Regions from separate parts of the Paenibacillus sp. FSL L8-0641 genome, predicted to be linked through region 2. Evidence: riboswitches for the same ligand, from Rfam matches in the RefSeq annotation. Region 2 holds a riboswitch; each other region holds the start of a gene.
What was found. Region 2 has a riboswitch for cobalamin ahead of MKY16_RS07040 (ABC transporter substrate-binding protein). Riboswitches for the same ligand answer to the same signal wherever they lie in the genome.
Positions count from the first base shown of each region.

Region 1 (3,282 bases), 3.6 Mb from region 2:
TGTTTCCTCCTCTTTAATAGGGATAGCCTGCATGACGCCCTATTTTATATATATGCTTGTATCCCGTTCATCAGGCCTTCAGTCCATTAATCACCACAAACCGCATTCACTTCTACCGTTACTGGTGCATCTTCATGCCGGAACCCCGCAACGACACCTACACGCTTAAAAAATTTATGAAAGCGCTCATTCGGATGTCCTTTTTCCTTATATTCAGCGATGACATGCTCCACGATGTCCGTAATCTGATCACCCGGAATTCCTTCCGCTACAGGCTGAGCGGCATGAGCATTGCGGCCGAATTTTTTGCCACCGAGGAAGAGATCGTACCCACCCTTGCGATAGACGATTCCGATATCCTCCAGTACGGCTCCATAGCAGGCCATACCGCATCCGTTCAAAGCAATGCTCGTTTCCTTGGGTGCCTGTAATCCGCCAAGTACAACCTGTAAATGCTCAGCCACAGGCACAGCGTCATCCTTCTCCATATTGCAGAAGTCGCACGCCTTTACCTTAAACACATCGCCAATCGGCATGACAATGAATCGTTCATCCCGCAGCCGCCCGACCAGTTCCTCGGGGTCTGCACACGGCACGCGCAGCACGATCTGATGATCCGGCGTGTATTCCAGCTCGCCATCATCACCCGCTACCTCGGCGAGCAGCGCCATCTGACGAGCGGTGAACTTCTTGTTTCCCACACCCGGGGAAACGCCCACCTCAAATAGCGCAGGCTTGCCAAAGCCGCCTGTCGCCATCCCGGCCGCGGCCCCTGCTCCGGCCACCGCTGACGTTCCGGCGGTGCTCTTGGCGGCAGGCGCTTGCCCGCTCCAGCGAGCGTTGGCTTCGCCAGGCAGCTTACCGCCGATAGCGAGGCGGCTTAGCGCCTCTGCCGCCAGCGATGCCGGGGCTACGCCGGTTTGCACAGCAGTCGTTGCCTGCACGGCAGCCATCGCTTGCGGGCGTGCCTGCGTGGCAACCGCAGCGCCGCTCGCGGAGGGTCCAGCGGGCGTAGTGGGGGCTGCGCCTGCCTGCGGTGTATCCTCTTGCGCGCCCAGCGACCACGGCTCCGCTTCCGTGCGGAGCCGCTGATGTGGCTTGAGCGCCTGCTCGGTCGCATCCAGCGTGTATTTGCGCTGATATCCGCGCGGAGTCACGATCAAACCGTCATACACCGTCGTCGAGGAATTGCCGATGATTACAGTCGTCAGCATCCCGATGTCATGGTTCAGCATATCTTCCAGCGTCGTTACAATAACTTGCTGACGTTCACGATAAGCGCTCTTCACTAGCCCAACCGGAGTTTGCGGATCGCGGTAACGAAGCAAAATGGACTGCGTCTCCACAATCTGGCGGGTACGCCGACCACTGCGCGGGTTGTATAATGCAATCACAAAATCAGCCGAAGCCGCAGCTTCTACACGCTTTACGATCGTTTCCCACGGGGTCAGATGATCACTCAGACTAATCGTGCACGCATCATGCATCACTGGCGCCCCCAACAGTGAAGCACAGGACTGAATAGCCGAGATCCCCGGTACGACTTCTACCTCAACCCCGCCCTCGCGTCGCCAGCCTTTTTGCATCAGCACTTCGTACACCAGCCCTGCCATACCATAGACTCCTGCATCTCCACTGGAAATGACAGCTACCTTCTTGCCCATCTCTGCTTGGCGAACCGCCTCCTGCGCACGGCTCACTTCCTCTGTCATCCCTGTGCGTACAATCTCCTGTCCGTTCAACAACGGACGGATCAAATCAACGTAGGTATTGTAGCCGATAATGACCTCACTTTCGGCCAGCGCATCCAGCGCCCGTTTTGTGATATGTTCCATATCTCCTGGTCCAAATCCAATCACCAGCAATTTTCCTAATGGGCTCATCGTGCTCCTCCTATTCATCCTTTTCAGGGCAGCTATGCTATCTATTCCAATGATTTTTGGACATCCTGTAACTCAAAAAAGCCCCATCCTACCCGGATGGGGTTTCTATGTACGTATCTCTCATCAGACGAACAAACAGCGTAAGAAGACACGATTTGTCTTCCTCCAGCCTGCCGTTGTTTTCCATCTGTCTGTTTACGCTTCAAACGCTGCTGCACGTTCATATCCACGCAAACCTCTAGCCAACATGGAAAAAGCAACGTGTGCCTGATTTCCTGATTTCGTACACCCATCCTCTCCGCGAAGGTTAACGGTGCATACAGATCAAGGTAGGTCTCCTGGCTTGGCATCAACGGATTCTTTCGTCTTCCCCGTTTTTCACGAGTGACCAATTAAAAAAATCCTCTTCCTTACAGTGGCGGGACCGCTCGGGATTTGCACCCGATTCCCTGTTACCCTTTGCTCAACCGCAAAGGCACCTTGTCTGTCCGCTATTTGATTATGGGTCTTATCATAACCTTGCCTCAATCAGTTGTGCAAGCACGAAAAACGCTTTATTTTAAGTTCTCTGCTTTCTTTTTTAACATATGTAGCAATTCGTCCGGGTCCGCAGAGATACTCAGTAGCGCTGGATGATCAGCTCCGGTAAACCCTTCCTGAACGCTATGACGTACCATTTCTATCAACGGGTCAAAATATCCATTTACATTCAGCAGCCCAATAGGCTTGCGATGAATGCCAATTTGCGCCCAGCACAATACCTCGAACAGCTCCTCAAAGGTTCCCAAACCACCCGGAAGGGCAATAAAAGCATCGGCCATCTCGCTCATTGCCGCTTTACGCTCATGCATGCTTGCTACCTCAATAAACTCGGTAACTCCCCGATGTACGATCTCTGCATCGAATAACAGGGTGGGCATAATACCGGTGACCTGACCGTCACCCGCCAGCAGTCCATCCGCCACCTCTCCCATCAACCCCCTGCTAGAGCCACCATAGATCAGACGGATATGATGGCGAGCCATGGCTTCCCCCAGCTTGCCTGCCGCCTCAACATATACCGATGAATGTCCAGGTCTGGACCCGGCAAATACGCAAATAGAATTCATTAACGTCTCAGCTCCTGTCCTCAAGTATCATGCATCGAAACTTATTCATTATATTAGACAAATATTTTCGCTATAACAAAAAACTTTATCGATGCATGTCCAACAAAAAAAGATAAAGACCTCGTAGGCCCTTATCTTTATTTTACTCTGGATTAGTAAATATAAGTTCATTTTCTGCTTACAGCACTATCATTTTATAACTCATTTCAATGACCATTCACGATCTTCAGACCACAGCCATGCACCGAATCGTTATGTTCAAAATATTTGCCCAGCTCCACCATCATCGC
Region 1 covers NZ_JBBOUW010000001.1:5,144,712-5,147,993, forward strand. Annotated here, with positions in the region: gene cobJ (precorrin-3B C(17)-methyltransferase) at 87-1,883, opposite strand; cobalamin riboswitch at 2,195-2,380, opposite strand; gene MKY16_RS23225 (LOG family protein) at 2,438-2,992, opposite strand; gene MKY16_RS23230 (uroporphyrinogen-III synthase) at 3,199-3,282, opposite strand, start outside.
Region 1: linked by a shared signal. The riboswitch ahead of cobJ (precorrin-3B C(17)-methyltransferase) and the one ahead of MKY16_RS07040 (ABC transporter substrate-binding protein) in region 2 are both predicted to bind cobalamin.

Region 2 (3,282 bases):
GCGGCAGCGTCCATATGCCAACAAATGAAAATTGAAGGCCCCAATAAATCAGTACTGCCGCTCCTACCGAAGCCCCCGAGGATACCCCCAGTGTATACGGATCAGCCAAAGGATTACGCAGCACACCCTGAAATCCGGCTCCCGCCAGCGCCAGCGCTGCTCCTACCAACATTCCCAGTAACACTCGTGGCAATCTGACCTTCAAAATAATCTGCTCCGAGGATGTATTCCAATCCGGTGTAAACGTATCGCCTAACCACGGTAGGTGGTTAACCAGAATGCCCGTGATTTGGCTGACCGGAAGCTTGGCCGAGCCGATGCCAAGACAGAGCAGCAGCGTCAGCAACAGCAGGACAAGACCTGTCCCTCCAAAGCCGATCAGTTTACGGTTCATTTGAAAATTTCAGGATACACGCCCTTGGCCACTTCCTTGAGACCTTCCGTTACGCGTGGACCCGGACGACTGATCAAATTATCATCCACGGCAAATACCCGGTTGTGGCGAACAGCCGATATTTGATCCCATCCACTGCGAGCTTTAATGATATCACCGAGCGTCTGGCCCGTTTTGTCGTCCTTGACACTTTTGCTGTACAAAATCACGTCAGGGTTCGCAGCAATAATATTTTCCTCACTGATTTGGTACCACCCCTTCTGCGTGGCACCTACATTTTCGCCGCCCGCCAACGTAATCAGCTCGTCCATAAACTCGCCTTTACCCACTGTCCAGCCTGGTGAAAACTCGACGTATACCCGCAGCTTCTGCCCTTTACCGATATTTTTAATTCCTTCTTTTACTTCTGCTACATCTGCTCTCATCTTGTCAGTCACCGCTCTTGCTTCTCTCTGATGATCGGTGATTTTCCCATACAATTCGATGTTAGCCATGACATCTTCCACTGTCTTCGGTTCCGTTTTAAAAATCATAATTCCCATGTCGCGCAGCTTGGTCGTAGCCTGTTCACTAAGTGATATCCCTGCAAAAACGACTTCCGGGTTCGCAGCAATGATCGCCTCTTCGTTCGGTTTCATAATACCGCCCACTTTAGGCTTTTTCGTAGCTGCTTCCGGGTAATCAGAGTAGTCGGAGACGCCGACAATTTCCTTATCCAGCCCAATGGCGAACAACGCCTCGGTTTCTGCCGGGGAGACGGAAACGATTTTATCCGGCGCTTTTTTGAATGTAAATTCCTGTCCTGTTGCATCTTTAACTGTGAGCGGGTAAACCGTTTTGCCCGGAGGCTCTTGTGCGTTTACTGCCTGTCCCGGCTGCTGTGAAGAAGCCTGACCCTCTTTATTTTCTGCATTTTTTCCATTAGCGCCACATGCACTCAGCACAACTGCCAAAATCAGAGCCAATAGACCTGTTGTCCACACCTTTATTTTTTTTCCTGCCATGATTTGCACCCCTTCATAAATAAATCGTTAAGAGCGTTACTTGAACATCATCAGATATCTTCTAAATCTAGCCTTCTTTTCCTATCAAAAACCCCCGCATCCTCATATCAGGACACAGGGGTCACGTTAGCGCAGATCGTGCGCAGGCGGCAGCTTCTTTCCGCATGGACAGTCACTGCGAACACGTCATCCTTTCCTCGAAGGATTATGGTGACAGGCGGACGGGCAGGTATCCTGACTTATGGTAAAATACATGTCCTGAAATTCTTTCATATGCTTAGTAACATATAAAGAGGACTAACGGGCATGTTTCCATTTACAGTGGCGGGACCGCGCCGGATTCACACCGACTTCCCTTTTAACAGCGCAGGGAGGGAAACCATAGTTTCATCACGCTGCGCCGACCTCGTCTGCTGGATATTTGATGTAGTGGTAGTCAAGCCGTTCTTTTACTTGATGATTATAGGTTAAAATGAGGCGGCTTACAACCCAAACAGCCTCTTTATCCGCTGGTGTCTAACCTAATGAGGAAGCATTTCCGCTATGTAATTGTGCGGTCCTGCCAGCCTCAATTGAATCCTTAATGCTTCTCCCGGCTTCGGATTCAGACTCCAAAAATCATGGCCCGGTATCAGCATGCAAGCTAGCTGACGAATTACGCCACCATGCGTAACGACCAAAACAGAGGGCGACGTAGCAGTCAAATCCATGGGTTGAACTTCCATAGCAACACGCCATTCATACAGAGAGTCAAGAAATTTGCGCAGACGATTTACAAAATCTGTCCAAGACTCTCCACCAGGTGGGGTGATCCGTTGCGGCTCATCAATCCAAGCCCGATACAACGACACATCCTTGAGCATGTCATACGTTTTTCCATCCCACTCGCCAAAATGAAGCTCTCGCAGACATGGTTCCATCATAGGAGGCATAGTAGATAGGGAACGCCCAGACGTCAACTCTGATTCCGGCACAATGATCTGCAAGGTCTGGCGACATCGCATTAAGTCGCTGCAATAGATTCGAGCAAAGGACTGACCTTGCAATTTTTCCTGCAAAGGCTTTAATTCCTGCTCTGCCCCCGGTAGCAAACCTAAGTCGGAGTGTCCCAGATATCGACGTTCCTTGTTCCATAAGGTTGTGCCGTGACGAACTAACACGAGCTCCATATCCCAATGCAGATCTTCTTTAGCATCATACGGCACCTTATCCTCCTGTGAGTTCGGTCTTTGTGCGTATTCTACTGTCCTTTTTGCTGCTATATCTTGTTTCAAGAAATGTCACTTCCTGCTCGATCATTATTCAGTGTGTCACTCCTCACCCTCACCGCACCCATCCCAAGGCAAAACAACCTGCGGCTCCTAACAAACACAATCCTACAAACATACTGGACACGGCGAACATCAGCTGGATCGTATGCCGTATATCTTTCGACTCTAGCGGTCGTATCCAATCCCCCATGTATGCACGAAAGGAGCGCACGCCATGATACACATTATATCCTCCAAGACGAATCCCCAATGCACCAGCAACAGCCGATTCCGGGAAGCCACTGTTCGGACTTGGGTGCAGACGAGCGTCTCGCTTGACTGTGCGCCAGCTTCTTGCAGCATCTCGTTTGTACATCCACGCCGCTATCACAAGCATTGCCGCTGTCAGGCGTGCTGGAATGTAGTTAGCCACATCATCTAGACGTGCTGAAGCCCAGCCTAAATGCAGATACTTTTCATTTTTGTAGCCAACCATGGAATCGAGCGTATTCACAGCACGATAAGCCAGCGCCAAGGGTGCTCCCCCGATCAAGGCATAAAAAAGCGGGGAAATAATCGCGTCCACGATATTTTCAGCGACCGTTTCAACCGTACCGCGTACAATCTCAGGCTC
Region 2 covers NZ_JBBOUW010000001.1:1,575,407-1,578,688, reverse strand. Annotated here, with positions in the region: gene MKY16_RS07045 (FecCD family ABC transporter permease) at 1-394, opposite strand, end outside; gene MKY16_RS07040 (ABC transporter substrate-binding protein) at 391-1,398, opposite strand; cobalamin riboswitch at 1,606-1,797, opposite strand; gene MKY16_RS07035 (histidine phosphatase family protein) at 1,920-2,672, opposite strand; gene cbiB (adenosylcobinamide-phosphate synthase CbiB) at 2,722-3,282, opposite strand, start outside.

Region 3 (3,282 bases), 3.8 Mb from region 2:
TGCTCCCGTGGCAGATGCGTCATGGGTGAGTGTTGCGCAGCCATTTTATTTTGGTAAGCCAGAGTTTAGCATTATGGCAGTTTGTACGATGATTATCGTCAATATTGTCAGCATGGTCGAGTCTACGGGTGTTTATCTGGCAGTAGGCAAGGCGATTGATCAAAAGGTAGAGCAAAAGCAGATCGTCAATGGACTCCGTTCGGAAGGACTTGCGATTATGCTTGGGGGTATTTTTAACGCGTTTCCTTATACAGCCTTCTCGCAAAATGTGGGTCTGATCTCGCTCACACGCGTCAAATCACGGAACGTTATTTTTGCTGCGGGCGGTATCATGGTTGTTCTCGGTTTGCTGCCTAAGCTGGCTGCTTTAACGACAGTGATTCCTAACGCTGTGCTGGGCGGGGCGATGATCGTCATGTTTGGCTCGGTCGCTGCATCAGGCATGTCTATTTTGTCAGAAGTGGATCTGCGAAAGGAAAGCAATCTGCTGATCGCAGCATGCAGTATTGCTGTGGGCCTAGGTTCTGCCGTTCTGCCACAAATGTTCGACCAGCTGCCGAGCTTTGCCAAAATGTTGTTGCAAAATGGTATTGTTTCGGGCTCGATTACAGCGATTGTCTTGAACATCGTTTTGACGAGAAAACAAGGGGAATCGGTCAAAAGCGTGACGGTTCAGGAGGTTCCACAGGAGGTTTGATGATTAGAAATAAATAAAGATAGCCGGAGAGAGGACGTATGCCTCTTTTCCGGCTGTTTGGCATGGGGTTATCCAGATAGTAGATCCCCTTGCTGTCTGGGGATATATAGATAAACTGCGGAATGAAATGGGTAGCTCTAATTTGGTGCGTTTTCCAGTTTACTTACTAGAAGAATTTGCTAGAGCAGCGGGCGATATCATGGTATAATTTACCTTATGGATTTTGAATAGTGGTGGATGTTTTCGGACCACGGTGCAGCTTCCCGAAAGGGGGTGAAGCCGATGGTCAACCTTGTGTCGTGCTACGATGTGTTGCGTTGGATGGTTACGTTACTAAGCCTGGCGTTTAGTATTCGTAAACTTTATCGCTGGCTACGTCGAAAATTTCGGAACAAGCGAAAACCCACCGCGTAATTAGGTTGGCCCCTAACGGTGGGTTTCGTTTGCATTGACATTTAGTTATGCAGCGCGCCGTGGTGGTGATCCACAGCCTTTCAAGTCCTAAGAGTCTTTGCCGTTGGCGCGGCGAAGACTCTTTTTAGTATACGGACACGGTGGTTTACTCTATACCTAATTTTAACACTTCAATTGCGTGCACGCAATTGGAGGTTATGTCTTGTTTCTACCTTATCGTTCAAATTTAAATTATTGTGCAGCCTTTATTGACAAGCCTGTGACAACAAAATAAGATCGTAATGAAAAGAAATAAAGGAAGAAAACAGGTGTGAGCCGGACAACTCTATGTATGGGGTTTCGTAGAGACGATGTACATAGTTGTTGAGCATGTTCACTTAAAAGGGAAGTTCGGTTGATTCCGACACGGGCCCGCCACTGTATACAGGCATCAGCAGGATACTGCTGGAGCTTTCAGAACAGCCACTGGAATTGTGAAGAACCGGGAAGGCCTGAAAGATACGCCTGGAGTCAGGAGACCTGCCTGTTTTGACATCACTGTCAGACCCACGGGATGCTGGGGAGGTGGTTAGGCGTGCTGCATACGGAATGTCTGAAACCGATCTGATCCCTTCTATGTTTTTGGAGTTGGCTTCGAGGTGAGTTCTGACATTTTATATTGAAGGCATTTCTGACTGCTAATTAAGTGGTCTGGAATGCTTTTTTCGCGTTTTGCGTTAGGTTTATGCGATTTTACAAGATAGAGGGGGATTCATCGAATGATAAGCAGTCGTAGTAGGCGTTCATGGTTGATATGTACAGGAGTGATGCTGCTGCTGGCAGTTATGGCTCTTTCGGGATGTGCCAGCAATAGGACGTCGGATAGCTCCGGCAAGGGTGAAAACGCGTCAGCACAACAAACAGCGACAGATAAAAAGCTGGTAATGGCGTATACATGGAAACCGTCAGGCGTTGACCCGCATGGAGATAATAGCTGGGATGTGATGCGATCCGGTGCAGGTGAGACACTGGTACGTTTGAATGAAAAGCTGGAGCCTGTGGCTTGGCTGGCAAAGGAGTGGAAGCAGGATAGCCCTACAGTTTGGACGTTCAGCTTGCAGGATAAAGTCACTTTTCATAATGGAAAAAGTATGGGTGCAGCAAGTGTAAAAGCGTCTTTGTTACGCTCTATTGAGAAAAGCCATCTGGCGAAGGATTTACTGAATGTGAAGTCCATTGATGTAAGCGGCCCGCTGGCCTTGAAGATCACGACAAACCAGCCGAATGCGGCGTTGGTGTCTAATCTAGCTGATCCATCGACGATTGTACTGGATGTGGCATCGATGAAAGATGAACAGAGTTACCCAGCGATGACAGGCGCCTTTAAAATCAAAGCGTTCAACAAGGACCAATCGTTGGTCGTGGAGCGTTATGACGGATATTGGGGCGAGAAGGCACGACTGGCTGAAGCGACGATGAAGTTCATTACGGACGGGAATTCGCGCCTGATGGCGCTGCAATCCGGCGAGGTGGACGTAGCGACGGATATTCCGGTTGATAACGCAGAGGTACTGAAAAAGAACGGCAAGCTGCAAGTGCTGTCAGCTCCGTCCTTGCGCACCCATATGATCGTGTACAATATGGAATCGCCAGTATTCAAGGATGTGGCGAACCGTAAGGTGGTGGACAGCCTGATTCCACGCGCATCGATTGTGAGCGCCGTCATGAGGGACTTCGGTACGGAGGCAAGCAGCCCGTTCCCGAGCATTCTTCCCTTCGGTAAAGTTGAGCGTAAAGCGCTGGACGGAACGGCAGAGCAACTGTTGACGAAGGATGGCTGGCAGAAGGACGCCCAAGGGACATGGACTAAGCAAGGCAAGCCGTTCGAGGTTACGCTGCTGACTTTCCCTCAGCGTCCGGAGCTCTCTGTTATGGCTGAGGTCATCCAAAGCCAATTGCTGAAAGAGGGAATCCAGGTCAAGATTCGCAAGGTGGAAAATATCGACGAGGCGTTGACCAAAAACGATTGGGATTTTGCTATGTACAGTATGCTTACTGCTCATACAGGAGAGCCGCAATATTTTATGGACATGTTTTATTCTTCGAAAAGCGAAGCCAATGTAAGCCGTTATAGTTCCAAACCGCTAGAGAGTATTCTGAACAGCTTGAAGCTGGCGAAGGATACAGCGCAG
Region 3 covers NZ_JBBOUW010000001.1:5,384,151-5,387,432, reverse strand. Annotated here, with positions in the region: gene MKY16_RS24320 (nucleobase:cation symporter-2 family protein) at 1-697, shown strand, start outside; cobalamin riboswitch at 1,455-1,652, shown strand; gene MKY16_RS24315 (ABC transporter substrate-binding protein) at 1,870-3,282, shown strand, end outside.
Region 3: linked by a shared signal. The riboswitch ahead of MKY16_RS24315 (ABC transporter substrate-binding protein) and the one ahead of MKY16_RS07040 (ABC transporter substrate-binding protein) in region 2 are both predicted to bind cobalamin.